DNA from 3 places in the Peribacillus sp. NPDC096447 genome. Region 1 is predicted to be linked to each of the others. Evidence: predicted binding sites of a transcription regulator. Region 1 holds the regulator's gene; each other region holds the start of a gene.
The links. Region 1 encodes LexA, which represses DNA repair genes until DNA is damaged. Its sites were predicted from a motif close to CGAACATATGTTCG; they were not measured.
Positions count from the first base shown of each region.

Region 1 (11,245 bases):
GTCATTACCTTCTGGATCAACGACTTTCACATGCTCCAACGTATCGGTCATGGACTTTCTGAATGTTTCCAAATACTCACTTCTCAATTGGGTTTGCTCTTTCGCCTCAACTTCCGTCAAACCTTCAGTCTTTGCCTTTTTAGAAAGTTCATTAATACGGGCTATTTTTTCTTTTGATAACATAATTTCGCTCCTTCATAATCTCCGGATATTGTCATGGTATTAAAAAAAAAGCGAAATTACAAGTTCTAAGATTGACTTTCCTTTTTATTCAGTTGATGTTCGAGAAAACGCCTGTTCACAGTAGCCTTGGAAACATTGTATCCAAAGCCCCTTAAAGTGGCTGCGATTTCTGCAAATGTCAATCCATTGGCCCGAAGTTTAATAATTTCTTCAATAGGAATTTCCATACGGTCCCTTCCAGTGGAATTCCTTTGATTCTGAAGGTTTTTTTGAGGACGGTACCCTTTTTCAACGGCTCTTATCATCCCGCGCTTTATTTTAAGATTATGTAGTTTCCTTTGGTATTCTTCTACAATACCGACTATCTGGATGACCATGGCATCCGAATCCGATAACTCAAGCTCCCCGTCATGAGAGAGCGTATAAATTTTCACATCTTCTTTAAGGATGACATGGAAAAGGGCTATTTTGGCATTCCCTCTTCCCAGCCTTGTTTCATCCTGGATTAATAGTATTTCAGCTTCTTTAGTTTTAAATAGTTCGAGCATGTCAAAAATGCCATCCCGATTCAACTCATAACCACTTGCCTGTTCTTTTATTATGGAAATGACTTCAACATCCATCTTTTCTGCCAATTTGACTAACTCATCTTCCTGCCTTGCCAATGATGTTTCCTGTGACTCTTTTTCTGTGCTGACCCTACAATAGATTACCGCCTTCATAATACCCTACCTTCACTACTTACTGCTCACTGGCCAAATTCTGGACAATTTCTTCCCCTTTAACCGGTATGACGATGACTTGACCAGGTTTAATTGTATCCGCCCTGACTCCATTATGCTCTTCTATCCAACCAATGAATTCTTTTTTTGTCAAATTTGCTTCTTCATATTCTTCGGCGATTCCCCATAGGGTATCACCTTCACTTACTTCTATAGAAAGGAAATTCTTTTTTGGATCATTGTTCAATGTACAAGAGAATAAAATTGAAAAGATGAATACTGATCCCGCTAATAGAATCGTATAAATATAATTTTTGTATAAATTTTTCATAAATATCCCTCCAAAGCGAATGTTCGTTCGTATGTTATGGTCAAATTATAATACGAACGTTTGTTTCAGTCAACAACAAAATTCGAACTTATGTTTGTATAGAGTTGGGGGCCATGCTATAATGTAGCAAAGAACATTGGGGAAGAGGTGCACAAATGACTAAACTATCAAAACGGCAGCAAGATATTCTTGATTTCATTAAAGAAGAGGTCCGCCAAAAAGGGTATCCACCTTCCGTACGGGAGATTGGCGAAGCAGTGGGACTTGCTTCAAGTTCAACAGTACACGGACATTTATCACGCCTTGAAAGCAAAGGCCTGATTAGACGTGACCCAACCAAGCCAAGGGCCATTGAAATAATGAATTTGGAGGAAGCGAACAATATTCCCAAAGTCAATGTCGTGAACGTGCCGTTACTTGGAAAAGTAACAGCGGGAATGCCGATAACGGCCATTGAGAACATAGAAGAATACTTTCCGCTTCCCGAAAGCATGGTTCCACATGATGACCATGTATTCATGCTGGAAATCATGGGTGAAAGTATGATCGAAGCAGGAATTCATGATGGGGATTATGTCATCGTGAAACAACAAAGCAATGCCAATAATGGAGATATCGTCGTGGCCATGACGGAAGATGATGAAGCCACTGTAAAACGATTCTTTAAGGAACCGGATTACATAAGGCTTCAGCCTGAGAACTCGAATATGGAACCAATTATTTTACGAGATGTTTCGATACTTGGAAAAGTAATAGGCTTATATAGACAAATACACTAAAAGCGCTAACCGCGCTTTTTTTGTTTGTTTAATTTATGTCCCGAATTCTCTCAATATGCATATGGAAGAGTAGATATTGATATATTTTTTAATAGAATCAGGTTTTCATGGGAATTTAAACATCCTTTATTACGGATGGAAGTTATACTATTTCCTAATATTTACTTTGGTAACAATCTGATTACAATAAAAAAGAGAGCTTAAACTACCGCTCCCAGTTAAAATTCACTTCACTCGTAATCTTTGGTTCACTTTAATGAGATTAAGATCAACCAAGCCATTCCACTGTTGAATCTGCACTTGTGTAGAACCGTATGCTTTTGCAAGCGCAGAGACGGTATCCCCTTTTTGGACAATATGATAAACCTCTTCAATGCTTGCATCATATTTTGTTAAACCGCTTGTTTCGATAAGGTTCACCAGTTTTTCAATATATTTGGGATCCGAGGCGTACCCCGCATCGAATATTGCTTTGAGTGCTTTTCTGTAATCTTTTTCTCCAATGACAGCTGTATAAAGACTTCTATTCCATGAAGTCCCCTTTACATATAAATTGGCAAGATCTCGAAGACTTTCTTCCCAAGATGGGTATTTTCTGAATTTGTTCCATACTTGAACGGGCACACCATTGACATATTCCATTGTCTGAATAATGATAGACTCACCCTTGAAGTCACCTTTTGTACCGAATATATTTTTTCCTTTGCTTGCTAATAAACTTGTCCCATATCCACTCTCCAAACAAGCTTGTGCAATGACAACAGAAGGTAATATTTTAAACTCCTGTTGAATTTTCTGGGCATAGGGAGCAATTTCCTTAATAAATGTTTCCTTGCTCATTAGAACCTCCCATTAAATGGTATTACTTTATTTTTCACTGTTTATCTTCATTCTTATCGTATTCTCATCTATGAAAAAGGTTACAGCAAGTCCCGCACAAAAGGTTCTGATGTTTGGCTAATTGTTTTTATTATAGATTATGGCTCGCTCCGCGTATTATTTATCCATTTCCCCACCAACCAGGAAAAGCCGCCAATCCATATAATTAAATGGATTGACGGCTTTTTAAATTGAACACTGGAAATCTACAAAACTTGTCTATAACTTTTATTAATTCATTTTAAATTTGTAATCATTGTATAAAACCTTGATGAAAAACAAAAATTAATTTTGAAAACTTCATTTCAAGGTGGTGAAATCATGGACTACCCAACCATCCATACAAACTTTTGGGATGCAGTGATAGCCATTCCTACCATCATGATTCTTACTCAACTTATTAAGGTCATGTTTCATATTCATCCAAAATTCATCCCTGCCATCGCTTTGGGTCTTGGCTTGTTCATTTCCATTTTCATCAGTCATCGTCATCACTTGGTTTCAGGAATTTTCATGGGCTGGTTTTATGGCTATGCAAGCATAGGCAATTATGCTGCACTCAAAACTGGTATTTTGTCTTATAGAGAATCCTATAAAAAGACGGATTAAACCTATACAGGTTGTCTCTCGCTGCAATTCAGCAATCTTTTTATTAAACACTAAAACCCATGTTAACATCCCATTACACACATCCAAAAAACCCCTTCTCAATTAAGAGAAGGGATCAATTTGTCGGGAAAAGTAAGTTATCCTTTATGTTTTTTACACTCCTGACTAGCCGAGCAGGCTTGGCAGACAGTCGGCGGAAAGGAAGCGGATTTTCTGCAATCGACTGGATCTTTTTTAAAAGAAAAGACTTGAGGCAAACTCAGAAATTTGTCTACAGTCTGATACCCTCTCAAAGAAGAGAAGGCATTTCACTATTTCTCAATATAGACCGAACGAATCAGCGTCCGGGTTCTTTCAATACCATACACATTTTTTTCCTTGACATCTATTGTTACATTATAAACACCTGACTTAGGTACTTCTGGAAGGGTGCCAGTAAAATTTTCTGTATCCATTGCCTTAATTGAGCTTTTTTCACTAATTTCATTACCGGTTTCATCTATTAGATGAACCGAAAATGTTGTGCTGATTGGCCTTTTTTTATCATTCATTGGGTTCTTTATTAAAAATTTTGCATCTTTTTGCTTAACTTTACCGGCCATACTTAATGTAATGGGATTCTTTTCGTTAAATTGTGCTGTGAACAGGTAGGCGTCTTTTGGCGATTTAGTCTTCATTCGCACTTTCCAATCACCAATTTCAAGGTTGTTTCTATTGAATGATTGGATGGTTACACCATTAAAAAAGGAAGTTTCATTTTTGGCTGAATGAACCTTTAAGGAAGGTGAATACTTTTTATTGGACGGAGAAATCAATTCAACCTTGACATCATTTGAGGCTGTATATATGTTTATATTGCCTGGGGCTGCTTCATTTACATGGAAGCTTTGTTCGATCCAGACATTTTGTTTCAGGACATCACCCAGAACGGTTTGAGCGAGTGCGGTGGTAATGACATCATCTTCAACCCGTTCTTTATAATTGATATTATATTCAGGGATCCCAGCGGTGGAAGTGCTTCTTAAATATGGTTCAATTCTTGAAAATACTGCTGAGCCGACTCGTATATTGTCGTGATCAAAGTTGGGATCTGAAAATAAATGTGTTGCATAGGGTATTTTTGTACTCCATACATTCACTAGACCATCATTTTCCCCATATGAAGATAAATATTGTCCACCCATTGATAAGGCTGATAGAACCGGGCCTCTGTTCATGCCTGCCACAGTGAAATACATGTTTTTACGAGAATTAACATGGTTATCCGTGAAAGAACGAAATTCCGCCATTTTACCAACTTGTAAAGAATAAGTTCCCTCATCTTTTTGACCTAATAGGGAACCAAGCCAGCCCGCATACCAGCTATAAGCCAAATCAGCTAGGTGAGAACCATGATGAGGGGAAGCTAAAGTGATCACCCTTCCAACATATTGGTGTGCTCCATAGTGCACTAGAGCCGCTTGGGTATCTGGGCCCCCTTTGCTGTGAGCTATAATATTTACTTTTTCGCCCCCGAAATGGTTACTGATTTCTGCAAGCATTTGAGCTAAAAGCCTTCCATTAGCATATTGGCTCACTGATCCATTTCCAGCTGAATCATGAAGCTGAACAAAAACAGTTTGGTAGCCTGCTTCATACGCTTTGGTATACATATCATTGACACCATGATAATCCGTTTCACCGTACCAGCTGGTTGAACTGCCGTTTTTCCCTTGAACAAACACGATCGGTGGTTTCTTCGTATCAAGATTGGGAGGAATACTTCCAAGAAACCAATCCCCTGGACTGAAAGTTTCGGAAGGAGGCTTTAATTTTCCTGCTGAGGAAATGTCTGGCTTAGCCATAATCAATATGGTTAGAATGAGGACAAGAAAAACGACATAATTGATTACATTCCTTTTCAATTGTTATCTCCTCCAATATCATGTGGAATTTTTTCGAACTCATCCTATTATCAACGCCCTCCTTCCAGGCTTTTCATAGCCTTCATAGTATATATTTGTACTTTTGCATACCATTACCTGCTATCTTCATAAAGATGGGAGAAAAAAACTAGAAGAATTCATAAAAAATGGAGATATAGTATGATGGTTTGCCTTCGATTCGTTTATGTATACAGTCATTTTCCATTTATGAAATTGTCCTTATAGAGGAAATCCATATATCGAATGCAGTATGTTCACGAAGAAAAAGAGAATAAGCCCTTCTCCTGCAAAGGATATAGGGCTTGACTTTTTTATGATCATCCAAATATTATTGTTCGAATTTGCCACTGTCCAATTGCTCCTATTCATGGTGTTTTGAAGTCCTATACATTAAGTAAATTGTTGAAAAAAATTCCTTCACAGTAATTGGCTGTCATTCATAGGGATCTCAGTATCAATCGTCTATTTGAATTTTTAACTCCTTAAAGCCCTTCCCTCAACCCCACATACGCGTATTTCACAATGAGAACTGGATAAATAATATCAGAGCTATGCTCGTTCTTCCGATTGTATAATTTGTTTATATGATTATCCTTTCCCCTATTTTTCACCCTCTTTCGATCATTACTTAAATCTTGCCCCAGGAATGGTTACTTTGGTGAAGAAATGTTGATAGTCTTGATCCTTTAACTACATTTGAAGTGTAGGCGAGGATCAAAAAAAATGATATCGTCGATCGAGAACCCTACACATTCAGCAAACAAATAAGCCTTATCGATTCGCAAAGGAATCTTATATTGCTCATAGTCAATGTAAGTCCTCTTGGCCATCTTCAGCACTTTAGCCATTTCTTCTTGTGTTAAACCTTTATACTTCCTCGCTTGTTTAAGTGTGAACTTAACGTTTGTCATATCTTGTCACCACCTATCTAAAAAAATAATATCACACTTGAAGTATAGTTACCAACAATTTTTCGCAAAATTCACGCACTTTAAGTTTACTCACTTTCACTCATGGTGTATATTCAAGTAAGAGGTGAAGAAATATGCACATTGGTGAACGGATTAAAATGTTAAGAAAAGAAAGAAAAATGACACAAGAAGATTTGGCAAATATATTAAAGGTGGCGCCAACGGCAGTATCAGCATGGGAATCCGGACGGAATAAACCTTTAATGGATAAATTGAGCATGATGTCCGCATGCTTTGAAATACCGCTATCCTACCTCATTGAAGGAGCACCTATCGTTAGAAATGCTCCTGGAATGGAATTTCTAAATGAAAAGAATGTAAGATTAATTGGAGTCTATGGCAATATTCCTGCTGGAGATCCTAATTTTACCAATGAATATATAGAAGCCTATATGCCGACATTAAATTCGATGCTAAAAACGAATAAAGAATATTTTTTCCTTAGAGTGAATGGCAATAGCATGAACAAAGAATTCAGTGACGGATCATTGATTCTCGTTGAAAAAACAACCTACGTTGATAAAGGAAAAATTGGAGTGGTCTTGGTAAATGGTCACGATGCTACGGTCAAAAAAGTGAATATCACTGAAGAAAACATCACACTCACTCCCTGCAGCACGGACCCTTTTTATGAAGAGAAAACCTATAACATCAAAAATGATAGAGTCCGAATTTTAGGAAAAGTGGTTCAAGCCATTAAAATATACGATTAATATCCACTTAGAGTTTCTTTACGGAATATTACTTTAGTTCTCTTTGTTGACTGATACATATTAGGTACAAGCCATCATGGTTTGTGCTTTTTAGTATTGTTCTTTAAATATGTCTTTGCAAAAGATAAATATAAATTTGTGTCAGCCTATAAACAAAGGCATATTTGTTTTCCCCAGATTACTTATTTCATTGAGTGAATGTTTTTGGAACTATAAGCTTCCCAGGTCTCTTATTATCAAATTCCACTTTTTCCTTCTGTGCAAATTTATTTCCTTTCACTTGCTCCGCTATTTTCCAAGTACTCATACAGGACGGTAGAATGTACACGATTATTTTATAACATGCATTCCTGAACGAAGAAAAGCCCCTCTCTTTTTGAGAAGGGCTGAGTTTGTAGACAAAAGAGGTTCTATCTAAAAGTTAAAACAAAGTTGATTGGAGCTGGTGTGCGAGACTCCTGCGGGAAAAGCGTGTCCAGGGGAGACCCCGCAGGCGCAAAGGCACCGAGGAGGCTTCCGGACCGCCCGCGGAAAGCGAGTGCCTGTAGTGGAAATCAACGTTCAAATTGTACAAACCCTAAAAAACTGTAGACAAACTCTTTTTGAGAAGGGATTCCTGCGTGGTGTGCTACTGAAGGTTAAGATAAATTAACCAGTCAATTTAATTATTTGACCCGTAATTTCTGGTTTACTGTAATAGTGTACTGACTGTCAAGACCGTTCCAATCTTTAATTTGCTGAACCGTACTGCCATAAGCAATGCTTAAGGAGTATACGGTGTCACCACTAACGACTGTGTGGTATACAGCTGTATTTTTCTTTTTAAGATCGAAGCATTTAACTAAACCGTTTACATGTCCGCGAGCCAGGGATTCGATAAAGGATGCCGTTTTCAATTTGGCTGCGTCATAGACATTATCGATAAATCCATTTTCAGTCAGTAATGCAGGCATGTCCGTTTCACGGAGCACATGTAAATCTCCTGTTTTTTGTCCTCTGTCTTGGATGTTGATAAGCTTCATGACCTCTGAATGAATATGGTCTTGATACGTTTTCGTAATCTGATTAGTAGACGTATAAACGTAATCCTCATACCCAGTGCCGCCGCCGGCATTAATGTGGATGGAGAGATAAAAGTCGGCTCCCCACGCGTTCGCTGCATTCGTCCTATCGTTTAAAGAGGGGTACGTATCTTGGTACCTGCTCATTTTTACAGAAACGTTATCATATTCTATTAATAAGATGTCTTTGATTCGAGTTGCAATGGATAAAGTTAAATCCTTTTCTCTCAATCCATTCCCCACCGAGCCTGGATCCGTACCGCCGTGGCCGGGATCAATAAATACTTTTACCATTTCTATCACCTCTATTAATCTTATGTTACGTATCAATAAATGCTTGTACACATAACTATCTGATTAAAGAAATTTCAAAAGAATTCATCTTCTCGGCTACAGGTCCAAAAAAAATACACCCTAAAGGTGTTATGGCATTATATGATGACATTCGCCAAATGGACGGGAAATTTTTTAAAAAGCCTCCTTCCATTTTTATACTTTTCTATCAGGAATTATTGGGCATCTGTAAATAAAGTGATAGAAGGAGATAGAGAGATTAAAAAAGCTTGCATTTATTGGTTATGGTTTGTTTTATTTAATTGTTCTGTACAATCTTTGATTGAGTCAATCACTATAGTCGGTTCTGATAATTGCGGAAAATGCCCACTTTTTTTTGCGACAATGTGTTTGCTGTTTCTTGACAATGAAAGCAATCCCAATTGATTCTCAAGTCGTTTTTTTCGAATTTCCTCTGGCATCATTCGATTTTCTTGTCCACCAGTAATGACAAATACAGGTATTTCGGGAAATGTATCAGTTTGCTGGATTTGATCAACAGTTTTTTTTACAAAATTAACTTCATTGAATTGTTTATGCGAGGATAAGGAATCAAACACCTTGAACATCTTATTTATGGTTTTTACGGCCTTGCCTTGATATTCATTAAGGCTTATATCTTTCGTTGTACTGGATTCTAAAAAAACTATTCCCCCCACTTCATTTGGATAAAGTCGGGCATATAAATTAGCATATAGGCCGCCTAGCGAATGTCCGACCAATAAGTATGGAGGTTCAAACCCCACGATTGTTAATGCCTCACGTAAAGTTTTAACAATACTTTTCCCATCTTGGCTTTCCTTCGGTTTATCGCTGCCAGCAACACCAAAGCGATTATAGGAAAATACAGATGCTGTTTCCGAAATTGCCGGTAGTATTTTCATCCAACCTTCTATCGGTCCAGAACCACCGTTAATCAAAACTATATTTGGTTTGCCTTTTCCACTAATATTATATTGTAACGTCCCTTTTGGTGTTTCCACTTTATATTTTTCTATTTTCAATGTCAGCTCACCTCACTTTGTTTAAATTACTCTACGTGTGTAACAAGCTATTGGTTTCATTTCTTGAAGTTCTAACATAATGCTTTAATTTTCACGAAAGTTATCTGGAAACTTATCCTAGAGCTTAAATTTTAAAAGGAGAGCTGTATGATGAATGAATATGGTAAGTTTGAACAATTGGTTCAAAAGTTTGATCAAGGAAGCAAGCTAATTCGCGCATGGGAATTAAAAGGCGGAATTTCTGCAGAGGTTACAGGTCTTGAAATATTACATCCTTCAGGGCGGATCATGAAAATGATCGTTCGTCAGCATGGTGATCATGACCTAAAACGGAATCCAAATGTGGCAGCAGATGAACACAAGCTCTTAGGGATATTGAAAGCTGCAGGTTTGCCTGTACCGATGCCATATTACCTCGAGCAATCGTGCGAGATTTTTTCCAAGCCATGCATACTTATCGAGTTTATTGAGGGAAAGTCAGAATTCACACCCCCAAATCTCAATGATCATATCTTACAATCGGCAATCAATCTAGCAAAAATCCATCGTGTTGATCGTGCAAATCTATCTTTATCATTCCTGCCTAAATTAGAAAATACATATATCGAAATGTTAAATAATAACGATAGGGTAATCCTGGACGAAACATTAAACCTGAGCTTGATTAGAGATTTATTAAAATATTTCACGCCTTTACCATCCATGAATAAGGAAGTGATCCTTCATGGTGATTATTGGCCAGGAAATCTATTATGGAAAGAGGATAAACTAGTTTCCATAATTGATTGGGAAGATTCAGGCTTAGGGGACCCTTTGGCTGACCTTGCCAATAGTCAACTTGAAATCTTTTATCATTTTGGAATGCAAGCGATGAATGACTTCACCAATCAATATAAAACCCTGATGCCTGAGGTGAATTTTACAAACTTACCCTACTGGCAATTATTTGCCGCATTACGGTTATCTACATTTCCTGAATGGGGCTTGGAAAAGAGCAAAGAAAATAACTGGCGAAAAAGACACAAGTCATTTGTTCGTCAAGCGATTAACCGAATTCGTTTAAATTAATGCTTTTTAAAATGAGTGAAAGATCTGATATGCCCAGGATATTTTTGATAAAGGCATTTATACTAGTCCCTTTATCATTTATTTTCATAAACTAATAATGACTTTCAAAAAAAATCCAGGAGGTGTTTAAATGTATAATAAGCCCTTGGGGCATCCGAAAGGCGGTCAATGTCCACGACAATATTGCCCACCTCACAGAATGCCTACTCATTATAATCCACCACAAATCTCCCCGGCAAAGCAATATGTTAAAACCAATATCATCAACACGGTGATTCCGGTTTTTCACCCGACACATACAACTACCGTGAATAAACACTTCAACACATATATACCGCATACCCGAAGTATCGTGAAAGAGTGTTATTCCCAAAGCTTTATTTGTGGAGTTCCTCAACCCTCTAGTTTTTCAAGGAGAATATTAAGATATTAATTAAAAAACCCCAATTCGGGGTTTTTATTAATTCCTACCTCCACCCTTTGAATAATGAGTGTCAAAGGATTTACAACTGTCTAAATGCAAACTCCCTATATTTTATAAAGTGTTGTTTTTGATAAAACTCTTTTGCAGCTTTGTTTTCAAACCAATAATCCAGTTCAATTAAATCTATATCATTCTTTTTGGCAATCTCATAGACCTCATTCATTAGTATTTTACCGTAACCTT
Region 1 covers NZ_JBIWEV010000003.1:517,229-528,473, forward strand. The annotation lists gene ACIQZD_RS13750 (DUF896 domain-containing protein) at 1-183, opposite strand, end outside; gene ACIQZD_RS13755 (YneB family resolvase-like protein) at 249-905, opposite strand; gene yneA (cell division suppressor protein YneA) at 925-1,236, opposite strand; gene lexA (transcriptional repressor LexA) at 1,392-2,015, shown strand; gene ACIQZD_RS13770 (glucosaminidase domain-containing protein) at 2,241-2,855, opposite strand; gene ACIQZD_RS13775 (hypothetical protein) at 3,216-3,503, shown strand; gene ACIQZD_RS13780 (esterase/lipase family protein) at 3,815-5,347, opposite strand; gene ACIQZD_RS13785 (helix-turn-helix transcriptional regulator) at 6,115-6,339, opposite strand; gene ACIQZD_RS13790 (LexA family protein) at 6,474-7,112, shown strand; gene ACIQZD_RS13795 (N-acetylmuramoyl-L-alanine amidase family protein) at 7,778-8,467, opposite strand; gene ACIQZD_RS13800 (alpha/beta fold hydrolase) at 8,743-9,510, opposite strand; gene ACIQZD_RS13805 (aminoglycoside phosphotransferase family protein) at 9,658-10,578, shown strand; gene ACIQZD_RS13810 (CotD family spore coat protein) at 10,778-11,011, shown strand; gene ACIQZD_RS13815 (GNAT family N-acetyltransferase) at 11,082-11,245, opposite strand, start outside.

Region 2 (11,245 bases), on a different contig from region 1:
TATATGGAAGGATATAACCCTGGATCACTTGATTCTATCTTCGGAAAAGGAACTGAATCAGCATTATCTAAATTCCAGAAAGCTAGAAAGATAACTGCAGATAAGAAGGCAGGTAAAGCTACTTTCACTAAATTGTTTGTAGCATAATAAATAGCCCTTACTTTGAGTAGGGGCTATTTTTTGTTGATGCACTGTTAAATGTGTTATTCAATTTCTTAATGAACAAAGGGGGGAATTATTGGTAATATATACCATGTTAAATATCTCAATTCTTCTTGAAAGTAACCCTATCATTTGACATTATTTGTATGAGGAGTGATTAATAATGCCAAAATTGCATATTTCAAAAGAAGAATTAATCGAACTTTATATAAATCAAAAACAGAGTCTAAATACCATTAGTAAAAAGTTTAATTGCCATGTTAATACAATCAGAAAACGTTTAAATGAATATAATATTCCTATTCGTTCAAAAGGAGAGTCGTTAAGGACTAATTTTGAAAGTAAATTAGGGGGATCTCTCACGGTGGAGAAAATTATTGAGAAAATAAATGAAGGAATGTTTATTTATGAAGTAGCAGAGTTTTTTGGAGTAAATCGTAAATCCATTACAAAGAGACTTAAAGAGGCCGGTATCGAACTAGCTCAACTTGAAAGCCATCAGAAATTACTGGCCGAAAATAATATTAAACAAGGTAAGGAGAGGTGGGCAAATGACCCTACTCTTCAAAAAAAGCATAAGAAAAAATTGGAGGAAATAAATAAAAAGAGATCAGAAAAAGCCCAATTAAGATATGAAATGGCTCATTTAAAAGATTACGGCGAATATAAAAAGGCTTGTGAGAGAATTGCTAACCGATTCTATGGAACAGAACGTCCCGAAGGTATGCAAATTGACCACAAATATAGTATTCACGATGGATATTTAAATGGGGTTCCAGCTCCGGTCCTGTCACATCATTTTAATCTTAGACTGATAACAGCTGAGGAAAATAATTCCAAGGGAACTGGTAGTGTTATTACCCTTGAAGAACTATATAAAGGCACGGGCGAACCGTGGGATGGCAGGAAAGAAATAAAAGTCTTAACAAGAACTTGCAAGGGATGCGGAAAGTCTATCAAATTTACAAATCAACATAAAAACACTAGATTTTGCAAGAAAACTTGCCGTAGTAAGTATAAATATAAAGAAGAAGTTGCTAAAAGCAAAACCGTTAATAGAAAATGTGTGATTTGCGGAAAATCATTTCCAATAAAAGAGATATTTAAAACTGCTACATGCGGTCCTGAATGTCGAAATAAACACACTCACCCATGGTCGCGCCAAGTGCACGATTAATCCCAAAAATGAAAGAAGCTGCGGCCAAGAGCTGTTAAAAAATAATCGGAATAATCGGAGTAAGTGTCCCATTTAAGTAATCCTTAGAAGAAGCAGCCACAAAAGAAGCATTTGTGGAGAGTAGTTCCATAGGGCATAAAGGAAGACCGCAATATGTGGTCTCTTTTATTTGTTCAAAAATCAATATTTATCTAGCCCAAGGAAGGAATTTCTTTCTGCTTTTTATAAGAACAACTGTTCGTGTATAATGGATGGAAGGAGGGATTATTCTGATGGGGACAATTCGTGATAGAGGGCTCATTAAATGGCAAGCAGCATTGATTATGCCAGAACATAAAGCTTTAAATAAAAAAATAGGTGAGGTTGATTATTTCATAAATAAAAAGCCTATCCTTGATGAATACCAGGTTGAAGAGTTTGAAAACAATATACACTATGCGATGGAATATCATTTACCAATAAGTTTTACATTACATAATGAGGGAAATCCAAAAGAATTTCATGGATACTGTGTGTACATTCATCCTGTTACAAAAGAGTTACGAATCCAGAAGAAAGATAGCTCCTTTGAGAAAATTCAGTTTAAAGAAATTACAGATGTGGTCGTTGAGGATTAATAAAAGCCCTTACTCGCTAAGAGTAGGGGCTTTTTTTGTTGAAGCGCTGTTAATTGAATTTCTTAATGAACTAAAGGTGCTGGTTAGATCATTAAAGGAGATGAGGATCTCAATAACTCATTTATGTAATTCCTAACCCTTATTATAATTCCAGTGGTTTAAATGATTAGATTAATCCTTATCAATATTCTCCATTTTAATATTTTAATCTTCAGCCTTAAAAATTATCATAGTAATTAATTTGTAATAATGTTATTTTTTTACAAAATTTAAATAGAAAGAAATTATAAATAAATTATGATTAGAGTGAGAATCATATAAAAGTAAGTTAATCATTATTTGAGGGTGAAAACAAATGACACGTTCTTGTGGCACTATGGATTATCATAATTGGTTGTTAAGTCAATCAGAGGCATATGCTGAAGAAAGAATGAAGATTGAAAAATTCAGTAATGATTATATAATGGGTAATCACATGATTTCGAATCGAAACGTAATTACAATCCCGATTGTGGTTCATATTGTGCATCAAACTCCAAATATTGTTACAGATGCACAAATCAACAGTCAAATTGATGTTTTAAATTTGGATTTTCGAGGAAGGAATTCTGATTTAGGTAAAGTACCTTCTCATTGGATTGGAATAACTGGTGATGCTCGCATTGAATTTGTACTGAGTGAAATTACGAGAACTATAACGACAGTTTCAAGTTTCTCAAAAACAAATCTTAACGATGTAAAATCAGCCACTACTGGAGGAGCGAACCCTCGCCCTTCAAATCAATTTCTAAATATATGGTTATGTGAACTTACTGGAATTTTAGGAATTGCCACATTACCAGGGGGTGCCCCTGAATTAGACGGATCTGTTATAAGACATTCAGCATTTGGCACAACCGGTAGTGCCAGAGCACCCTTTAACCTTGGCAGAACAGCTACTCATGAAATTGGACATTGGCTAAACTTATATCATATTTGGGGAAAGCATGACAGTAAAATAGCATTATGTGAGGATACTGATTTTGTTGACGATACGCCAACACAAGAAATGGCTAATTATAATCCGCCTCCTTCTGGTACACATATTACTTGTAGTAATGGGCCACACGGTGATATGTACATGAATTTTATGGATTATACAGCTGATAAGGACATGTATATGTTTACACAAGGGCAAGTTGCTCGTATGGATGCCTGCCTCAAAGGACCAAGATCATCATTTTTAGTATACCAAGATCCAACTTTTGCTGGCGCTGTCTCAGGAAGTTCAATGTTTATACAAAGTAATGTAGGGACTAAAGGGAATTTTGAATTAGTTGTTCCTCTTTCTACTGGTGATATTACTTACTTTTGCCGAAATAATGATAATGCTAGTTCAAATTGGACTTCCTCTGATATAAATGTTCCTAATACTTATAAATTTATAAGTACAAAACTAATACAAAGTAATTATTCCGGAAATTTTGAAGTTATAGCATTAGACGATAGGGGCCATATATCTTATATAACTCGGTATTCTGAAACAAAAAAATGGAGTAACATTTCTTTACTCGAACTTTATGATACAAATAATGTGAAGTTAACTTTTAATGGACATCCTGCATTTATACAAAGTCGTTTTGGTACAAAAGGAAACTTTGAATTAGTTGCGCCTCTTTCAAGGAATGGACTTGCTCATTTTTGGCGAGATAACGATAATCCCAAACTGTCCTGGAGTAAAGGAACTATTTTTGCTACAGAATTAGGGGAAGTTGATGCTGTTGGCTTAATACAAAGTAATTATGGTACCCCTGGTAACTTAGAGGTTGTGGTATTACATGATACTAGAAGAAAGTTAGCTCATATGTCCCGTGATTCTAATACTGGTATATGGAGTAAACCATTAGCTCTAGAATTTTGTGAACCAAGTAACCCAAAGTTATTTTTTAGAGGAAACCCAGCTTTTCTTCAGAGCCAATATGGAACAAAAGGAAACTTTGAATTAATTATTCCTCTGGCTTCCGGTGGACTTGTCCATTTCTCTCGAAATAATGATGAACTCAATCCTTGTTGGAGTAAAGGAACTATTTTTGCTACAGAATTAGGGGAAGTTGATGCTGTTGGCTTAATACAAAGTAATTATGGTACCCCTGGTAACCTAGAGGTTGTGGCATTATGTGATAATGAAACTCAGTTGGCTCATATATTCAGGGATTCTAATACTGGTATTTGGAATGATGATTATACAATCATAAAAAGTTAAATAACAGAGAAATCTTATGTAGGAAGTTCTCTATTGTATAAAAACATGTTTAAGTATTGTGTAAAAATTGATGTTCTAACTAATAAACAAAAGAACTTTCTAACTTATAACAAGGAGGAGTAAAATTATGCCCCACACTTATAATGTGACTGTGTATACAGCTAACGAGGAAGGTGCAGGTACTGATGAAAATGCTTATCTTAGGCTTATTGGTAATCAAGCTACAGCTGGAGATTACTACTTAGATTATGAAAGATATCGGGATGCTGAGAGAGGAAGCTCATGGACATATGGTCTAATAACAGATGAATTTTTAGGTGATATAAAGGAGCTATATTTATACGTAGAATCATTCAATAACGATAGTCCAGCGTGGAAACTTGATTATATTGAAGTGGCTTCTAGAATTACAGGGGAAGTAAAAAAATGGAAGTTCCCTGTTTATTCATGGGTAGGTATTCCTAACAAAGATCCTGGACACCCAAATACAATCAATGATTTATGGATTGATACCAAAGGTGTATTTAATACACAAAAAAGTAATCAAGTTTACGACAAAAAAAATGTGGAGTATGAATATACTCCGTTAGAATAATAACTCAAATATATATTTAATTCTAAAACATTTTTTACTAGTTACACCTTTCAGAGGAATTCCTTTGTTATTTCATTTTCAAAGGAATTTCTTTCTGCTTTTTATAAGAACAACTGTTCGTGTATAATGGATGGAAGGAGGGATTATTCTGATGGGGACAATTCGTGATAGAGGGCTCATTAAATGGCAAGCAGCATTGATTATGCCAGAACATAAAGCTTTAAATAAAAAAATAGGTGAGGTTGATTATTTCTTAAATAAAAAGCCTATCCTTGATGAATACCAGGTTGAAGAGTTAGAAAACAATATTCACTTTGCGGTGGAATATCATTTACCAATAAGTTTTACTTTACATAATGAGGGAAACCTACAAGAATTGCATGGTTATTGTGTGTACATTCATCCTGTCACGAAAGAGTTGCGAATTCAGAAGAAAGATAGTTCCTTTGAGTATATTCAGTTTGATGAGATTATTGATGTGATCGTAGAGGATTAATATACAAAGCCCTTCTCTTAATTGTGAGGGGCTTATCTTACTTAATTCTTTTATATAGTATTTGTATTTTTTGAAGAAGTTACCAAAACGAAGTAGAATATATGGTAACATTATTAAATTAGGAAAATAATACTAAGAAGATTTGAGGGGGAGGAATATTATGAATCATTATTTAGTTGCAAATCCGCATATCAGAAGTAATGTGAATTTAAGAGATCCACAAATATTTGCATATGAACAAATGTTGAAACATTATTCGAATGATGACAATGATAGAACATCAATAATTGTATTACCCACAGGATCAGGAAAAACTGGGTTAATGGCGATTGCCCCTTATGGAATAGCTAAAAAAAGAGTTTTAATTATAACTCCTCAAACAGTTGTAAAAGATACAGTTCTAGGCTCATTAGATCCCATGTATCCGTTGAATTTTTGGTTATCAACCAAAGTGTTTTCTGGTAAGTATGAACTACCAACGGTAATTGAATATTCCGGGAAATTAAGTCAGGATATTTTAGAAAGTGCTGATTTGGTCATTTTGAATGTTCATAAGCTACAAGAGAGATTAGAAAGTTCATTGCTTAAAAAAGTAGATCAATCCTTCTTCGATATGATAATTATTGATGAAGCACACCATTCTGAAGCACATACATGGAAAAATGCTATTAAGTATTTTTCGGATGCCAAGATCTTAAAGGTAACCGGTACTCCTTTCAGAAGTGATGGTGTTAAAATTGAAGGGGAAGAAATATATTGTTATAGGCTTGGGCAAGCCATGGCAAATGGATATGTAAAATCTTTAGAAAGATTCACACACGTACCTGAGAAGATGTCTTTTACTTTGGATAAGAATGATGATAAATTATATTCCCTAGAAGAAGTAATGGATTTAAAACCAGAGGATTGGATTGCCAGAAGTGTTGCCTTATCATATAAAAGTAATATGAGTGTTGTTGAACGGTCAATAAGTATGCTAAACGTTAAAAAAGATATGACGAATAATAATCCCCATAAAATTGTGGCAGTTGCTTGTAGTATTGAACATGCAGAACAATTAAAAGGGATTTATGAACAAAAGGGTTTAAAAACTGCAATTGTCCATAGCAAAATGGAAAAAAGTGAATTAAAAAAAGAATTCGATAAAATTGAAACACATGAGGTTGAAGTTGTTGTCAATGTTGCACTGTTAGGTGAAGGATATGACCATAAATTTTTAACAATTGCAGCGATTTTTAGACCTTTTAAGTCTGACCTCCCATATCAGCAGTTTATAGGAAGGGTTTTAAGGTCTGTCTCCATTAGTGATGGATATACAGTGAACGAAGAAGATAATATTGCGCAAGTAATTCATCATAAAGAATTAAATTTAGATGATCTGTGGGAAAGATATAAAAATGAAATAGATAGAAGCAACGTAATTAAGGAAATGAAGAAAAAATATAAAAGTGAAAAAACATTAAAACCCACTACACCTCTTGATGATCTTGATTTTGGAAATACGGCAGAATCTGATTCCTATTTAACAAGTACGGACACTTTTATGGACACAATGCTTATCAAAAGACGAGAAAATAAATTAGCTGAAGAACAAGAAAGAATCCAAAAATTAATGTCTGATTTTGGAGTAACAGAAGAATTGGCCATTAGTTTAAATAAACAAATGAACGTGAAAAGTGATGCTGAAACTGAGAGATTATTGCGTCCGGATTTATATCAACAAAACCTTCGCTCTTTGTTGAACTCTAAGATTAATGAGGAAATAATACCAGATATTCTTTCTTACTTCAAACTCAATTTAAATAGTCGGGAAATTACTGAAGTGCGCCATCATTTTATTGCTAACTCTGATAAAGTACCATATGATAACAAAGATGATAACGGAGCCACGTTGGGGAAATATCTTAATATGTCACTGTTGAAATTCAATAGAAAGAACAGAAAAGATTGGAAGTTAGACGATTTTGAAAGAGCTATTAAGCAAGTCGAAACATATACTGATTTTGTAGTAAATGAATTAAAACATTATATAAAGGAGAAGTGATTATGATTGAACTAATTGAAAAATTATTTGAAGAAACGTACAGTCTCAAACTGACGCCACAAACACTTCTAACTAATCTTAATTTACCAAATTATACCAGAGTTAATTTTGAGAAAGTTAATGAAGTAATAATAGCTCATACTTTTTGCTACCTACAAGATGGATTAGAGGCTGAATATAGATATTATTTTAAAGATGACTTACTTTATAAGTTAGAATCCATCATTCAAGAGGAAAGAAAAACTATTTATGACAGAGAAGTTGAAAAACAAAAATTAATGTCTCAAATTATAGGCCATAAGGTGAAAAAAAACGCTTAAAAAATGCCCTTCTCCTAAGGAGAGGGGCTGCTTTTTATATAAAAAGGGAAATCATTCTAAATAATAGGCTTAACCTTCTTAACTAACTCTGTAATATCAATATCTTCGTTATAAGTTACCTGATTTATTCGAAAATCTTCACTTGCTGCAAAGTTAATATTAATTTGCTGAATCCACTCGTATGCCGCAATAGCTGCTGTCCAATCAGGATCCTTTTTAAAATCTGAATTAGGAACAGGGAAGCTGCCACTTTGTAAGAACTTTGTTCCTTTTGAATGTAAATAAACCTTGATATTTATGTTCAAAATTCACACCCCATTGAGAATACCTTTATTTCTTTTTGAAAATTATAATTTAGGTTATCTGCGCCAACCCTTGCTTTACCTTTTTTATTATAAGGGATATTTACTTCGGCAATTAAATTGCCAAAAGGTTTATTTTTCTTATCGGGCTGGTCTCTGTTATCGAATGTATCCATAACTTGATTCTATGGGTACGAACAATTAAAAATGAACTATAGAACTAAAAGGAAAAGCAACTCAAGAATATATAAGGGTTGCTTTTTAATTTCATCGATTATCCCTGCCCCTGTTCATCAAGTGTATTATCAAAAAATTAATTGTTGTTGTCCATAAATGCAGCATCAAAGTAAAGGTCATTCATAATCTTGTTTACAATCCCATTGAAGTATGCAAATGGCCCTTTATGCATGTTAACTCCACTCTTCACCTTCATAGCAAATTCCTTAAATGATTTAGTGCCGATTTCTAATTCCTGTTTACCTGTAAATGCTCTTTTGTTAGTGGAATAATCAATCACTTTATTACACTGTTTAATTACCTTCCAAAATTCCTGTATAGTTTCAGCCTTTTCGTAGAATGAACCTACTAGGTTACTGAATACATCAGGAACCCAATGGGCTACGAAATTTGCATTTTTTAAAGAGTTTTCTTGAGTATCCACATGAAAGAAATGAGCAGCGGCTTTACGTTTATTGTTTTTAATATTTAGTTTTAAGAAAGAAGTAGTTGTTTTAATGGCCGGACACTTCTTGGACTCTTTTACATGGGGCTTGTAGGACATTTCATCTTCCGCAGGTTGAATAATAATGGCATTGGCTGTTTGCATCATATCTTTTTTTCTCTTCATGGGTACTTGGCGGATCATGCCAAGGTCTTCAAGTTTCTTCATTAAACGTTGAACAGTTTTATAAGATACTTCAAGCTTATCTGCAATTGTATTCTTACACATATAGCTCACGCCGATTTGCTTGCAGCTGTGACGTTTTAGAACTTCTAGTAAAGCGATAAGTCTGGCTTGTACATCTGTACGCTTAATAGACATACGAATAGTGTCTCTATATACTCTTACCGTTTTATTTAATTCTTCAATATCTTTTAAAGATGAAAGGTTGTTATAAGATTCTTCATTGGCTATTACGTCTATACGTTTTTTCATACTAGATGCTGTCTCCTTTTTGGAAACAAAAAAGCAACGTTCACCATTATTGATCATGACAAACGTTGCTCCAACCCAGCACATATTGTAAAATGTGGATAAGGGTACAGCAAGTGTTTGCCTATCGTGAGTAGGCGGACGGTATAGTTAGTGGTCCAACACTATTTATACGCGCTGTGCTTTTTTGTGTTTTCCGGTAGACGCAAGAAATGTTTTTAGTCGAAGAAGGTGTACCTCCGCCAACCCAAATCGCGGTTATTTGCCCGAGTGCGGTCAAGGTTGCGGTTCCGCTTCCGATTGCCGTGCCAAAAAGTTTGGCGACAGAACCCGCTAAAGAAATGCCTGAGAAGCCCGATCCATCCAAGCCGGTGATGGCACCGATGCCCGTTAATGTGACGGCGGCTATTTCTTTCGTTAAAGGAACGGAGGCCGCTAAGGCGGCACCGAGGTCATTAACGATGCCGAGGGATGTTTTTGGTAAGTAGTCACCGATGATCTGATTGAACCCAGAATCACCTAGATAGAAGAATGCAGCGATCGGAATGACGGGTCCGAATACTTTGAAGCCAAATTGAAAACCTTGAATCAAATAGGCCGTTGATTTTTCAAGTCCTTGTTGTTTATGTGCTACAAGGGATAAAATCAGCAAAATGAAAACGGCAGTACCCCCAACCAATGCCGTTGCATCTCCGCCTTGCAGCTTCAAGATCGACAATGCCACAACATCCAACAGAAAGGCGATCGGAATGAAAATAGCAAAAAACTTCTTTTGTCCCAGCGTGAGCAGATTTTCACTGATTGTCTGCTCTTGGACAATCCCCTCAGTATCCGCCGCCTTGATTTTTCCCAGCTTCATATCCCGCTTTAAAAGGATAAAGGCGGAGATGGTGGTGACGACCCCCATTGTAATGACAAGGGGGATGCTCGCAGTGATGACATCACCGACTGGTATGGAAGCCGCATCACCCGTTAGTTTAGGGGCAGCCTGAATGATGAAATCCCCTGATAATGCTATTCCGTGACCAAAAAGGTTCATCGCCATTGCCACGCCAAGGGCAGGCAAACCAGCCCGTAAAGCAACGGGGAGCAGAACGGCACCCAATAAGGCAACGGCAGGTGATGGCCAGAAAAACCAGGATATCATCATCATGACGATTCCGATTACCCAAAAGGCAAGTGTAGGATTTTTAATGAATTTCGCAAAAGGTGCAATCATGACATCATTAATGCCCGACTTCGTTAAAACCGTGCTCATGGCAACGATGATTGAAATGATTAAAATCGTGGACATTAATTCCGTGATTGCGAAAATGAAGCTGTTGAATATCCCGCTAATGGAAGATGCTAAACTGCCTGTAGCCACTAAAGCCAAAAGGGAAATACCAACTATGCAGATGAGGGTAGTATCACGACGTCTTACCATAAACCCGATTATCAATGCAATGAATACAACATAAATCCAATGGAGTGCCGTTAATTCCATCTCCATGATCCGTCCCCCTCATAAATATGCCTAGTTACAGATTATGAGGGAGGTACGGGGTGGTGAGTTGTTTCATGAATTTTAAAGGCTTATCTAATTTTCACTTATGATGTAAATATCGAGTTTTAGAAGAGATTGCTTGGTCAGATCTCTGCAGATAGGCAAGCAGGGAAAGCTACTTTCACTGAATTGTTTACTGCATAATATAAAGCCCTTACTCGATTTGAGTGGGGGCTTTTTTATGTTTCAAGTACATTCACTTAACAAGTGCATATTATAATTTTATAAACTGTGAAGGGTTGAAAAAAAATGTACTATGTTCCTTATATCCATCCCTATCAATATCAAAATTCTTATTATGTTAATGTTCCGATGTATAACTATGTAAGAAATCCTGCTTATTGGAGTTTTAATAATGCTAACAATTTGGTTTTTTTACAATCATCAAACGGAAGAAATAATATTGAGGTAAAAGATTATGGACATAAACCATTTGTAGTGAATATCAATGAGGCTACGAAACAAAACACTACCTACCGTACAGCCTTATGGACAGGAAAACATTTGCAAGTTACATTGATGAGTCTTAAAGTTGGTGAAGATATTGGTTTAGAAATTCACCCAAACGTTGACCAATTTTTACGTATAGAA
Region 2 covers NZ_JBIWEV010000007.1:73,224-84,468, reverse strand. The annotation lists gene ACIQZD_RS22010 (peptidoglycan-binding protein) at 1-147, shown strand, start outside; gene ACIQZD_RS22005 (hypothetical protein) at 326-1,339, shown strand; gene ACIQZD_RS22000 (YolD-like family protein) at 1,612-1,956, shown strand; gene ACIQZD_RS21995 (zinc metalloprotease) at 2,312-4,198, shown strand; gene ACIQZD_RS21990 (PLAT/LH2 domain-containing protein) at 4,326-4,793, shown strand; gene ACIQZD_RS21985 (YolD-like family protein) at 4,945-5,289, shown strand; gene ACIQZD_RS21980 (DEAD/DEAH box helicase) at 5,450-7,333, shown strand; gene ACIQZD_RS21975 (hypothetical protein) at 7,336-7,653, shown strand; gene ACIQZD_RS21970 (hypothetical protein) at 7,710-7,958, opposite strand; gene ACIQZD_RS21965 (hypothetical protein) at 7,955-8,131, opposite strand; gene ACIQZD_RS21960 (helix-turn-helix domain-containing protein) at 8,269-9,111, opposite strand; gene ACIQZD_RS21955 (hypothetical protein) at 9,233-10,600, opposite strand; gene ACIQZD_RS21950 (cupin domain-containing protein) at 10,904-11,245, shown strand, end outside.
Region 2: ACIQZD_RS22000 (YolD-like family protein) is a predicted target of LexA. The motif match lies at 1,567-1,580, and genes of this name have one in related genera.

Region 3 (11,245 bases), on a different contig from region 1:
ATTTCACTATCAAAGAAATCGACGATCGTCTCAGGGTCCACAGCTTCTTTCTGTTCCTCCGTCAACAGCTCACGTTGAATCAAGTCAACCATCAGTTCCTGAATCGACTGAATGGTAATCTCTTTAGATAGATCAATATGCTGCATGACTAAATGTGTAATCGTACCCCTTTCAGCAGGAGTCAGTGACTTTTCTTGCATGAAAGTCGGCCGCTTCGTAATAGGCCGCTTAAATTTACGCAACAGCTCTGTGGAGCTTTGCTCGTCCTTGAGTTCATATTGACGTTTTAGTTCAGAAACGGATTGCTTGGAACGATACACCGTCGCCTCATGCTCGGGGTACTCCCACTCGAGCTGTTCCTTGATATCACCATAAAACTCGGAAACGATACCGACCTTCTCCGATTTCTGGACATGTTCAAGCATTTGCTCTTGAACCAGTGCCTCTTCCTCATCCAGAACAGCAAGCTCTTCACTTGGAATGACGGAAATGGACCAATTCGATGGGTGCGACTCCATTTCCAAGCCAAGACCTGCAGCCCCAAGAGAATCCCGATGCCGGACAAGGGATGGACCAATCCAATCAAGATAACTTTTTGCACCTGCCCGTACATAGTCCTTCAATAGCCAATCTCCATGTGCCGCATTACTTTCCCAGTTCTGCTGCGTTTTTTCTGCATCATTGATACTGGCAATCAAATAAAGCTTTTCCTTAGCCCTCGTTAGAGCCACGTAGAGGACACGCATCTCCTCGGCAATTAATTCAAGCTGCTTTTTTTTCTTAAAAGCCAATTGAGGGAGGGATGGATAAGTTATCCGTAATTCGGAATTCACATACTTTGCCGCAAAGCCATAATCCTTATCCAGTAAATAAGGCTTGCGTAAATCCATCATATTGAATTGCTTGGAAAGACCGGCAATGAACACGATCGGGAACTCAAGCCCCTTTGACGAGTGAATCGTCATCAGCCGGACTACATCTTCCTGTTCCCCTAAAGCACGAGCTGCCCCTAAATCATCTCCACGTTCTTGCATCCTTTCTATGAAACGCAAGAAACGGAACAGACCGCGGAAAGAACTCGCTTCATATTGCCTTGCCCTGTCATACAGCGCTCTTAAATTGGCCTGACGCTGTTTGCCGCCCGGCATCCCACCTGCAAAATCATAAAACTGTGTTTCGCGGTATAGCAGCCAGATCAAATCTGATAATGCCTCCTGCCTGGCAAGCTTCCTCCACTTCACTAGTTTTTTATAAAAAGCAGTAGCCTTTTCATAAAGCCCCGGATGTTCTTCCGGGTCACTTTTTCTGTAAAAATCAGCTAGCGCTTCGTAGTAGCTCCCTGTATGGAATAAACGCACCTGTGACATCTCTTCTTCATCCAGTCCGACGATGGGTGAACGGAGAACGGATGCCAATGGGATATCCTGTTGCGGATTATCAATCACCTTCAATAAGGAAATCATGATGGCCACTTCGGTCGCTTCAAAATACCCTGTCGATAAATTGGCATAGACTGGAATCCCTTGTTTTTTAAATTCCTCCATGATTTGCGGTGCCCATGGCATCGAACGAAGAAGAATGACCATGTCCCGATAGGTGGCAGATCGGTACTTTTTGGTTTTCGTATCATATATCCGATGCTTTTCGCTTATAGCCTTTTTAATGAGCTTTGCCATCTGCCTTGCTTCGAGCTGCGCTTTTTCAAGCTCCTCGGCCTCAAACCCGCCATCCGATCCTTCCATTTCCGAATGAGCTTCCGGATCGGCTGTTCCGTCAATTAAATGGAGTTCGATCGGGTTTGGATCGTCTTCGGGATATGGGGCGCCTTTTTTCAATTGGGCATCTTCATCATAATCAATCTCACCGACAGTAATGCCCATCAACTGTTGAAACAAGAAATTGGTCCCATCGAGAACTTCCTTCCGGCTCCGGAAATTGCGGTTTAAATCAATTTTCAGTCCGGAATCAACACCATCATGGGTAAAACGTGTGTATTTTCCAAGGAAGAGATTCGGTTCCGCAAGCCTGAACCGATAAATGGACTGCTTGACATCGCCTACCATGAAAAGATTCCCGTCATATTCGCCGTCAGCCGTCACAAGTTTTAAAATGGATTCCTGAACCAGGTTAGTATCCTGATACTCATCCACTAGCACCTCTTTGAACTGGTTCCTGTATTCAATGGCTGCCGCTGAAGGTTTTCGTTCACCATCCACCGTTTCCCCTGTCAAAATTTGAAGACAATAATGTTCCAAATCGGCGAAATCCACCAAGTTCTTTTCTGCTTTTGCAGCAAAAAATCTTTCGTCAAACCGTTTAACAAGCATTACAAGTGTATCGACATATCCCTTGAGCTCCCTTATATCCCTCAAGTAGCTTTCCGGTTTACGGGAAAATAACTCTTCCTGTAACGATTTGATGATCTTCTTCGCCTTATCCCGGTACTTGGTAGCCTCATCCGTAATTTCTTTGATGAACTCCGCACCAGAAAGGCGTTTTGCCGTCCCAAATTTCACGTTTTGGATTTCTTCATAAAGAGCATTCCAGGATTGGTCCTTCACCTCCGAAAGTTTAGCAACCATGGCAAGATCGGCTATATAGTTTTCAGCCCTTGGTGCCGGCCCCCCAGGGATTTTTGTCAACGCAAGCGAGCGTTCCAATAAATCTCTGGAGGTGTCCAATTGTAAACCAATATCGAACTTCAATGAATCGATAAACGAAAGATCATCAATCCCATCATCATCTGCCAGCTCATACATGCTGGCGGCACCACCAAGCCATCGGTCCGGGTCTGGATTCGATTGCGAAAAATCATGCAGCGATCGAACGATATTCTGAAGTGCATCATCGTTTCGATCGCTAGTGAAAGCATCAACCAAATTAAAGAACTCTTCATTATCACTTTGCCCATACTGCTCCTCGAAAAGCTCTTCCATCACTTCATCACGAAGCAGCTGGATCTCCGTAGAATCTGCAATCCGGAAGCCCGGGTCGATATCCGTCAGATAATAATACTTCCTGATCACCTCTAAACAAAAGGAATGAAGTGTGGAAATTGAAGCACGATTAATCAAGCTCAACTGCTTACGCAAATGCTGTGAATGCGGATTATCATTGATCGCTTTTTCTAATGCCTCACTTATCCGATGACGCATCTCGGCAGCCGAGGCATTGGTGAATGTAACGACGAGCAGTTCATCAACATCGATTGGATCTTCTTCTGAAATGACTTTTTGAATGATCCGGTTGACCAGCACCGCTGTTTTCCCTGAGCCTGCTGCGGCCGCAACCAGAATGTCCTGATCTTTAGCCCATATCGCCTTCCATTGATCTTCCGTCCAAGTCACGTCTCCTGGCAGAGCAGGAATTTTCGTTTTACTCATCGCTCTCCCCCTCCCCCCTTAATAGCTCAAGAACGTCATTTTGTTTTTTCTGTGCCAAATTCCTGAATTGGTTCTCCTCCAGTGACTGGTCGAATTGGCAAACAGATTTAAAGGAACAGAAGGTACACGGCGTTTTTTCCTTTAATTTGTATGGCGTTATATCCACATCACCATCGACCATTCGATCACCAGCCTCCTGATAAATACGGCGCACATGATGATTCAGAAGCGAAAACTCTTCCCTGCTGGCAACTTTGGAAGCCGCAAGGAGCGATCCGTCCTTTTTAAACCCAGCTGGAATGATATCCGACTTACCAGGATTTTCAATATCAAGTGAGGTATCCATCATTTGAATGACATTTGAATGATCCAGTACAAGTCCATTCATTTTAAAACTTTTATAAATTTCTTCTTCAATTCTATCCAAGCTGAGCATTCCCTTTGATTTGACAACGGGATTATGCACATGAAAATATAAAACCCCGGCAGGGATCGCTTCTTTTCCAATAAGCGACTTGGAATGGGTGACGACGATATCAAGGTATGTCAACATCTGCAGCGCGAGTCCATAATATACTTCACTCATGTTCAGTTCCTTTTCACTCGACTTATAATCGAGCACACGCAAATAGACACCCTCATCTTCTTCCGCTTTATCCACGCGGTCGATCCGCCCGATCAATTCCATCTTCGTACCGTTTTTCAATGTGAAAGTAAGTGGCGGCAGCTCGCCATTTTTTCCGAATCCGAGTTCTAATCCGATTGGAGCAAAACCGCTCACCTTTGCATGTTCACTTAATACGATCGAGGCCCGTCCAATCACATGTTCCAGTTTCCTGCGTAAATAGTGATGGCGATTCGTACTTAACAAAATTTGATTTTGGAGTTTAGGAGCAAGTCTCTCCACGGCAATTCTGGCCAGCTCCAAGCATTGTTCCGAAGTCAATGTAGACCAAGGAATATCATGTTCCTTCAAGTAATCGGAAATCATTTTCAACGCTCCATGGAACATTTCGCCTATATCCGGTGCATCCAAACGGAAAATTTGCCGTTCCCTCAATTTCAAGCCATGAGCGGCATAATGGGAAAACGGGCAGCTATTGAACATTTCCATCCTGGATACACTTGTAAGAATGCTTTCACCGTATAATTGCTTACTTGTTTCCTCAGATAATTTCTTTGTCCTATTTTGATAAAAAAGGCTCGATAAAACCTTAGTTGCTGAAGGACCGGCCATTTCATCATCAATAATGGCATTATATACATCCCACCATAGTGAATGGATTGGATAGTTCCTTTTTTTCAGCTGCAATTGGGCAGCCAGGTACGATAGGGCCACATCATGATTCGCAGCATATTTCACCTGTTCCTCAGCAGGCAGATCGGACGGATCGTTCATATAATACACTTCGGAAACGTTAGGCAATACGTCCCTTACCCGTTTTAAATAGGATGAGGGTAAAAGTGCCTTTCCTTCCTCATCGGCAAGCGGATATGATAGATAAAGGGCCTCAGCAGGCGTAGTGAATGCTTTGTACGCTGTAAACTCCTCATCCAGCAGGCGCACTTTTGAACTTGGGGCAACATCAAGTCCACCAGCCAGCAGCACATCACGATCACTATCTGAAAATATCCCGTCAGATACAGCTTTTCCTGGCAGAACCCCTTCGTTCAGGCCGATAACAAAAGCTGTCTTCACATCATCCAGGCGGGATAAATCTAGATTAGCGACTAATACTTGGTCAATTGCCGGCGGTACCAAAGAAAATTCAAGAGATTCCAGACCAGCTTCAATGATTACCGCAAACTGTTTCATGGAGAGCTCTTCCCCGCTCAGCAGTTCAACGAATTGGTCCAATAGGTCGACGACCGCATTCCAAGTTTGCTCATGCTCTCTTGCCGATACCAAATCACCTGCTTCTTCTGCCTCTAGTTTCAGCTTTTCCAATTTTTCCGGTACATGCAATTCTTCAAGATATAGATAAAGTGCTTCACACAATTCCCTGCCATTAGCAGCCTTTTTAACACGTTTTGAGAGCTTCAAGATGGGCTCGGTAAATAATTGCTTCATCTCATTCAACTCTTGCTCAAGCTTCATTTCCTTATCCGTTTGGTTCCGGTCCTCGAGTTCCAGGCCGCGGAAGCGCCTGTAGGTCCAACGATCTTTGGACGTCCACCTGCTTCCTTTAATGCCGCGGGCCAGCACATAGTTCTCCAGCTTATCTACCTGTTCGCGCATCCTATCGTGGTTTTTTTGCAGCGGAAATAGAAGCTCCGTCTTGATTGCACGAAATACCGGCTCATAACGCCAATAACCATTGATGATCTCCAAAGTGGAACGAATCAGTTCAATCAGAGGATGATTCAGCATCGTCCGTTTGGAATCGACGAACAAGGGAATTTGATAATCCCGAAAAACGGTTTGTAAAATATCTGAGTATGCTTCCCCATTACGGACTAAAATCGCAATATCACGGAAACGGTGCTGTTTTTGTCTGACCAGCGACAAGATGTCCCGGGCAACTCCTTCAATCTCAGCTCTGCGGTTAACTGCCTGTGCGATCGTTACATCAGGTGACTGCTCAAACGTTTGTGCAGGACGAATGGCAAAATAAGTTTCCAGATGATTCAGACCCGGACTCTTTCCAAACCTTTCCGTCCCTTTTAAGATTCGATCTTCTGAAATCGGTATGCCATTCCTCAATCCAGCTTGATAAATGTGATGATAAAGATTTCCGGTTTGCCTGAACAGCTGCAAATCATCCGGGGCATATTGCCTGTAGGGCTGATCTAACGTCAGTGAGACCGTTACACTCCTGCACAGCTTCATCATTTCTTCCACAATCAATAATTCCTGTGGAGTCAAGCTATAAAAACCATCGATGTATATATCCGCATTCCTTATATATGAAGACTCTGGCATTTTCTCGATCAGCAAAGTGAAATAGTCTTCGGAATCTAAATATTTGTTAACCATTTCATCCTCAAAAGCCTGATAGACCAATTCAAGATCATGCAGTTTATCCTGAATGCCGCTGCCGGTCTGTGAGGTTTCTGCCAAATAGTTTTGAATGTCATCAGGTTGGATGCAATACTGCTTGAACTCAGCCAGCATTAGCTCCATCTGTGCAATGAACCCCTGCTTATCAGCAGATCGACGAAACATCTTTAACTCTTCCTTTTTATCATCCATGATCTTCCGTATCAACATATTGACGCCGACACTGTCCAAATGCAGCCGGCTCATCCCCCCGGTTTCCTGAAGGACGCGCCATGCAAGCCTGCTAAAACTGAAAACCTGTGTCCGGATCATTCCGGCAAGGCCTGGTGTTTTAATTAATTTATATTCAGATAGAAACGTCATCTGATCAGGAACGAGGTAGATAATTGGATTTCCTTCGGGATCTTCTGCCAATTTGGAGCGAATTTCGTCCAATATATTCGAAGTTTTCCCTGCACCCGATCTTCCCAGTAAAAAACGGAGTGACATCTCTTTTTCCCCCTTACAACATAATATCTAGACCCATCATACCAGAAATACTTTCGTCTTTATGACTAGGTTTCTGTTTCCAATTAGATTTACTTTCTATTATTTTACCGTTTCCCTTAAAAAAACACCAATCGTACGTTCGCGTTTTCCCCCAAAAGAAAAAGCCCGCATAATTTTGGGGCTTCCACAATCATTCACCTGTAAATTTAAAATTGAAATCATTGACCGGCCAATATCGAACATCCACTTTACCGACAACATTTTCAACCGGTATATAACCAAAATGACGGCTGTCAGCACTTTCAAGACGGTTATCACCCATGACAAAAAGCTTGCCCTCCGGAACTTTGGTCATGTCCGTCAATTCTTTTAATGTAAAATCACCCGTAAAATCCTGTTCCGGGAAACCTTCCTTGAATTTCTCAAGATAAGGCTCATCCACTTTCTCACCATTTACGTAAAGCCGATCATCTTTATAACGAATTCGGTCACCTGCAATCCCTATAACCCGCTTAACATAATCTTCTTGTGAATTCGCATGAAAAACAATAATGTCAAAACGGTTGATATCATGAATCTGGTAATTGATTTTATTCACGACAAGTTTATTTCCATCTTCAAGGGTCGGCTGCATCGACTTCCCTTCAACATCATAGCTTGAAAAGAGAAATGTACGGATTAAGATGTAAATAACAAAAGCTATCATCGCTGGTTTTATCCAATCGGATAAAGAATTCTTATTTGTTTTTTCCATCTAGTTCAACCCCTACTGCATTTATATATTAATTTATTGTCCTTCTTCTCTCTTCATGCTTTTATTTAACCTGACTTCCAGTCTTTTCCCCACATACCATAGGATAAAGATGACGATTCCGATAATGATCGTTCGCACAGGTTTATGAATTAAGGATACTAAATCGTAACCTACGAAGCTGATCGTAAAAATCATCACCGCTTTCCCACCCACTACTGCAAGTCCATATTGCAGGGTACTGACTTTTGAAAGTCCTGCCACGATATTAACGATAGCCGAAGGTGTAAAAGGGAAGCAGAGTAATATGAACAAAGGACCGAATCCATGGCTCTCAACCCAAACCATCAACCTCTGCACCTGCTTATGTTTTTGCAAAAATCGGAAAAACCTCATTTGACCATATCTTCTAATAATCCAAAAGATCAAAAAAGACCCCGCTACCGCACCAATCCAAGAAAATAAAAATCCCCACCAGAGACCAAAAGCCGTTGCATTAGCAAGCACGAACACCACTAAGGGCAAAAAAGGCAAAAAAGCTTCCAGCATCGGCAGCAAGATCCCAGGAATTGGACCGAATGAGCGATATTGCTGAATAAGTGCCGATATATGATCAAGTGTAAACCACTCACGTATAGTATCCAAATCCATAATTATCTCCCTCGACATGCTGCCATCATTGCAGCATAAACTTATTAAAAACTGTTTATTTTAGATATATCACTTTCCCCTGAAATTGCAAGAATTATTATCCATATATCTTCATACTTTCCCTATCTCCGGAAAACATAATCTTGTTAACGAATATTTCTTGATTTATCAAAACTGCTTGCATATACACTGAAAATACATTAGGATAAAAAACGGAACACACGTTCTTATTTTGTAGAATATACATACTATTATTAAAAACGCGCTATTTTAGAAAGGGGCGGTCATGATGACCCGCATTCCAGAAGGTGACCGAAATATGATTGAAAAAGCCATCTACCTCCCTATGGTTATTACAGTCTTAAACCGGGATCTCAAGGTCATCGAAATTAGTCCGTTTAAATTAAAAAGGCCCTATTCGGAGCTAGTCGAACATATTTTAAAAGTGGTTCAAGACGAACTTGCCGAGGTACGGCGCTATTTGCGCAAGGAGAATATTAAGGTTAGTGAAATCAAACGCGATGAATCCTTCACGATGTATTGTTTTTTATATAAAGGATACGAGGAACATCATAATTATTTCAACCCCCGCCTTCGCAACAAAACCGAAGACTTGTTATGTTATTATTTTTTTGAAAAAAACCACCGATCAAGGAATTAGCGGGTACAGGCAACCTCCGTAAATGTTTGTGTCCGTGAATGTGGATGTTTGGAGCCTTAGATCATCCAATATCTTATATGAGAAGGTTAAGCTTAATCAGTCAATATAGGAATTATCGTAACGGAATGTTTCGGTTAAGAATAAGCTTATAATGTCTTTTATTTAAAACTTTATCAGCAAATGATATTCCATCGAGTGAATTTGTTTTCTGATTGAACTACACTCTGTAAATGCTTCTTGATAAATTGCTAAACGTATTTAATTATATCCAGTCATAGCAACATTTTACTAATATATGGTGTACAATCTATTAGTCTAATTGAAATAGCAGAAAGTATTTTGTCTAAACACAGTATATTGCACCAATTTTCATTTTGAAAACTTTTATAAATTATCCAGAAGAAACACATAAAAAAGAAGACGGAAAGTACATAACTCCCGAAGAGTTAGCGGAAAGAGATAATAAGGGTTACATAGAGACAGAAAATACATATAAATCTTTATACCCTTATATTGATTTACGGCATGTCGCTTTAAATAATGATATACGGGTGCTATGAAGTGCAGTCCAAATAAATATGGACGAAATTATGAAAAAGAGTAGCCTTATAATAAATTCTATACTTGGATATATTGCAATAGGAGTATTCGTTATTGGTTATATTAGAAGTATACCGGTATATAACTATACAATTCTAGGTTTTGAAGTAGATTACATTAGGAACGTCTTTCATTTTTGGATATATATATTACCTTGAGAAGCAATTAAAGGTCCCCCAAAAGGCTCTTTTTATTGGGAGAGCATGTTTTTTTATCACTTTAATAGGTAGTTTCATTTTAGAAGTGATTTGAAATTCAGCATTCTCTCCCCTCTATTTCTGAACCATTTGAGAGAAGAAGGCTTCACACATTTCCAGTAACTATACATTTTATGATACCTATACTTAAACTGTGTGCAGCTAACTTCTACAAATTAGAAAATTACTGTAAAAATGCTCTATCCTAAGGAAGCAAAAGAGGAAATGTTTGTATATCGATGTTTTTCAAAGAAGGCTCTGAAACATAAAAAAAGAAATTTAAGTTTTAATGGATGAGTTATTTGAAGATTAATTCTAAAAGCCCTTCTCATATGAGAAGGGCTTTTGGTTGTGGCTTTTGCTAAAGCAAACATTGATATGAATGATCGTATGAAAGAATCATTCCATTATCCGCCTGTAGAATATCATCTTCTCCATATTAAAAACTCAGGTACATTCCCCTTCTTCACCAGCGACAATCCATCATAAATACCCAGGATCATTTTACCTAACCACGGATTCTGACGCCCGCTTCCTTTTTTTATCACAAAGAAAATCATGTCCAAATCCCCATTTTTCGAATTACACATGGTAAATTATTATTTGGAGGGGAAAAATGAAGAAAATAAATATTCTACTGGTTGCTGTTCTTGTTTTGTCTTTATTCACTGGACTTAAAACAACTGAGGCAGCCTCAAATGTGAAGGTACATTTCATCAATGTTGTACAAGGGGATGCCATCCTTATTCAAACCGGTAACGAAAACGTTTTAATTGATGGCGGCGGTAAAGGAAAGGGCGACGAAGTTGTAGCCTACCTAAAAAAACAAAAGGTGAAAACACTTAATGCATTAGTATCCACTCACCCAGATGCGGATCATGTGGGCGGTCTGGCTTATGTGATTAAATCGCTTAATGTAAAATCTGTGTATGCCCCTAAAGTTTCTCATACTACCCAGGCATATAAAGACTTTTTAACGGCTGTTAAGCAGAAGAAGCTTACAATAAAAAAAGCGCAGACTGGCGTGGAAATCAACACTAAAGCTAAGGATAATTCCCTTAAATTCATTGCACCTGTTAAAGAATATGCCAAGTCTGACTTAAATAATTGGAGTGCAGTCCTTTTACTTAAACACGACAAAAAAACATTCTTGTTCACAGGTGATGCTGAAGAAAAATCAGAGACAGATATGCTGGCTAAAAAACTATTACCAAGTGTTGATGTACTTAAAGTCGGCCATCATGGTGCAAAAACATCAACTAGTTCAGCATTCATTAACAAAACAAAACCGAAATACGCTGTAATCAGTGTAGGAAAAAATGGCTATGGGCATCCTACTTCCACTGTTATAAAACGGTTGAATTCAGTGAAGGCCAAAACTTATCGCACAGATAAATCAGGTAACATTATTTTTACTTCTACAGGTCAGAAAATTACTGTAAAGACGGTGAAATAAATGGTACAAGGAATTATTGACCGCTTCGAAGGAAAGATCGCTGTCGTTGAAATCGA
Region 3 covers NZ_JBIWEV010000002.1:538,770-550,014, forward strand. The annotation lists gene addA (helicase-exonuclease AddAB subunit AddA) at 1-3,383, opposite strand, end outside; gene addB (helicase-exonuclease AddAB subunit AddB) at 3,376-6,873, opposite strand; gene lepB (signal peptidase I) at 7,064-7,627, opposite strand; gene ACIQZD_RS09550 (TVP38/TMEM64 family protein) at 7,661-8,275, opposite strand; gene ACIQZD_RS09555 (YhjD family protein) at 8,565-8,936, shown strand; gene ACIQZD_RS09560 (ComEC/Rec2 family competence protein) at 10,350-11,189, shown strand; gene ACIQZD_RS09565 (DUF3006 domain-containing protein) at 11,190-11,245, shown strand, end outside.
Region 3: addB (helicase-exonuclease AddAB subunit AddB) is a predicted target of LexA. The motif match lies at 7,002-7,015, and genes of this name have one in related genera.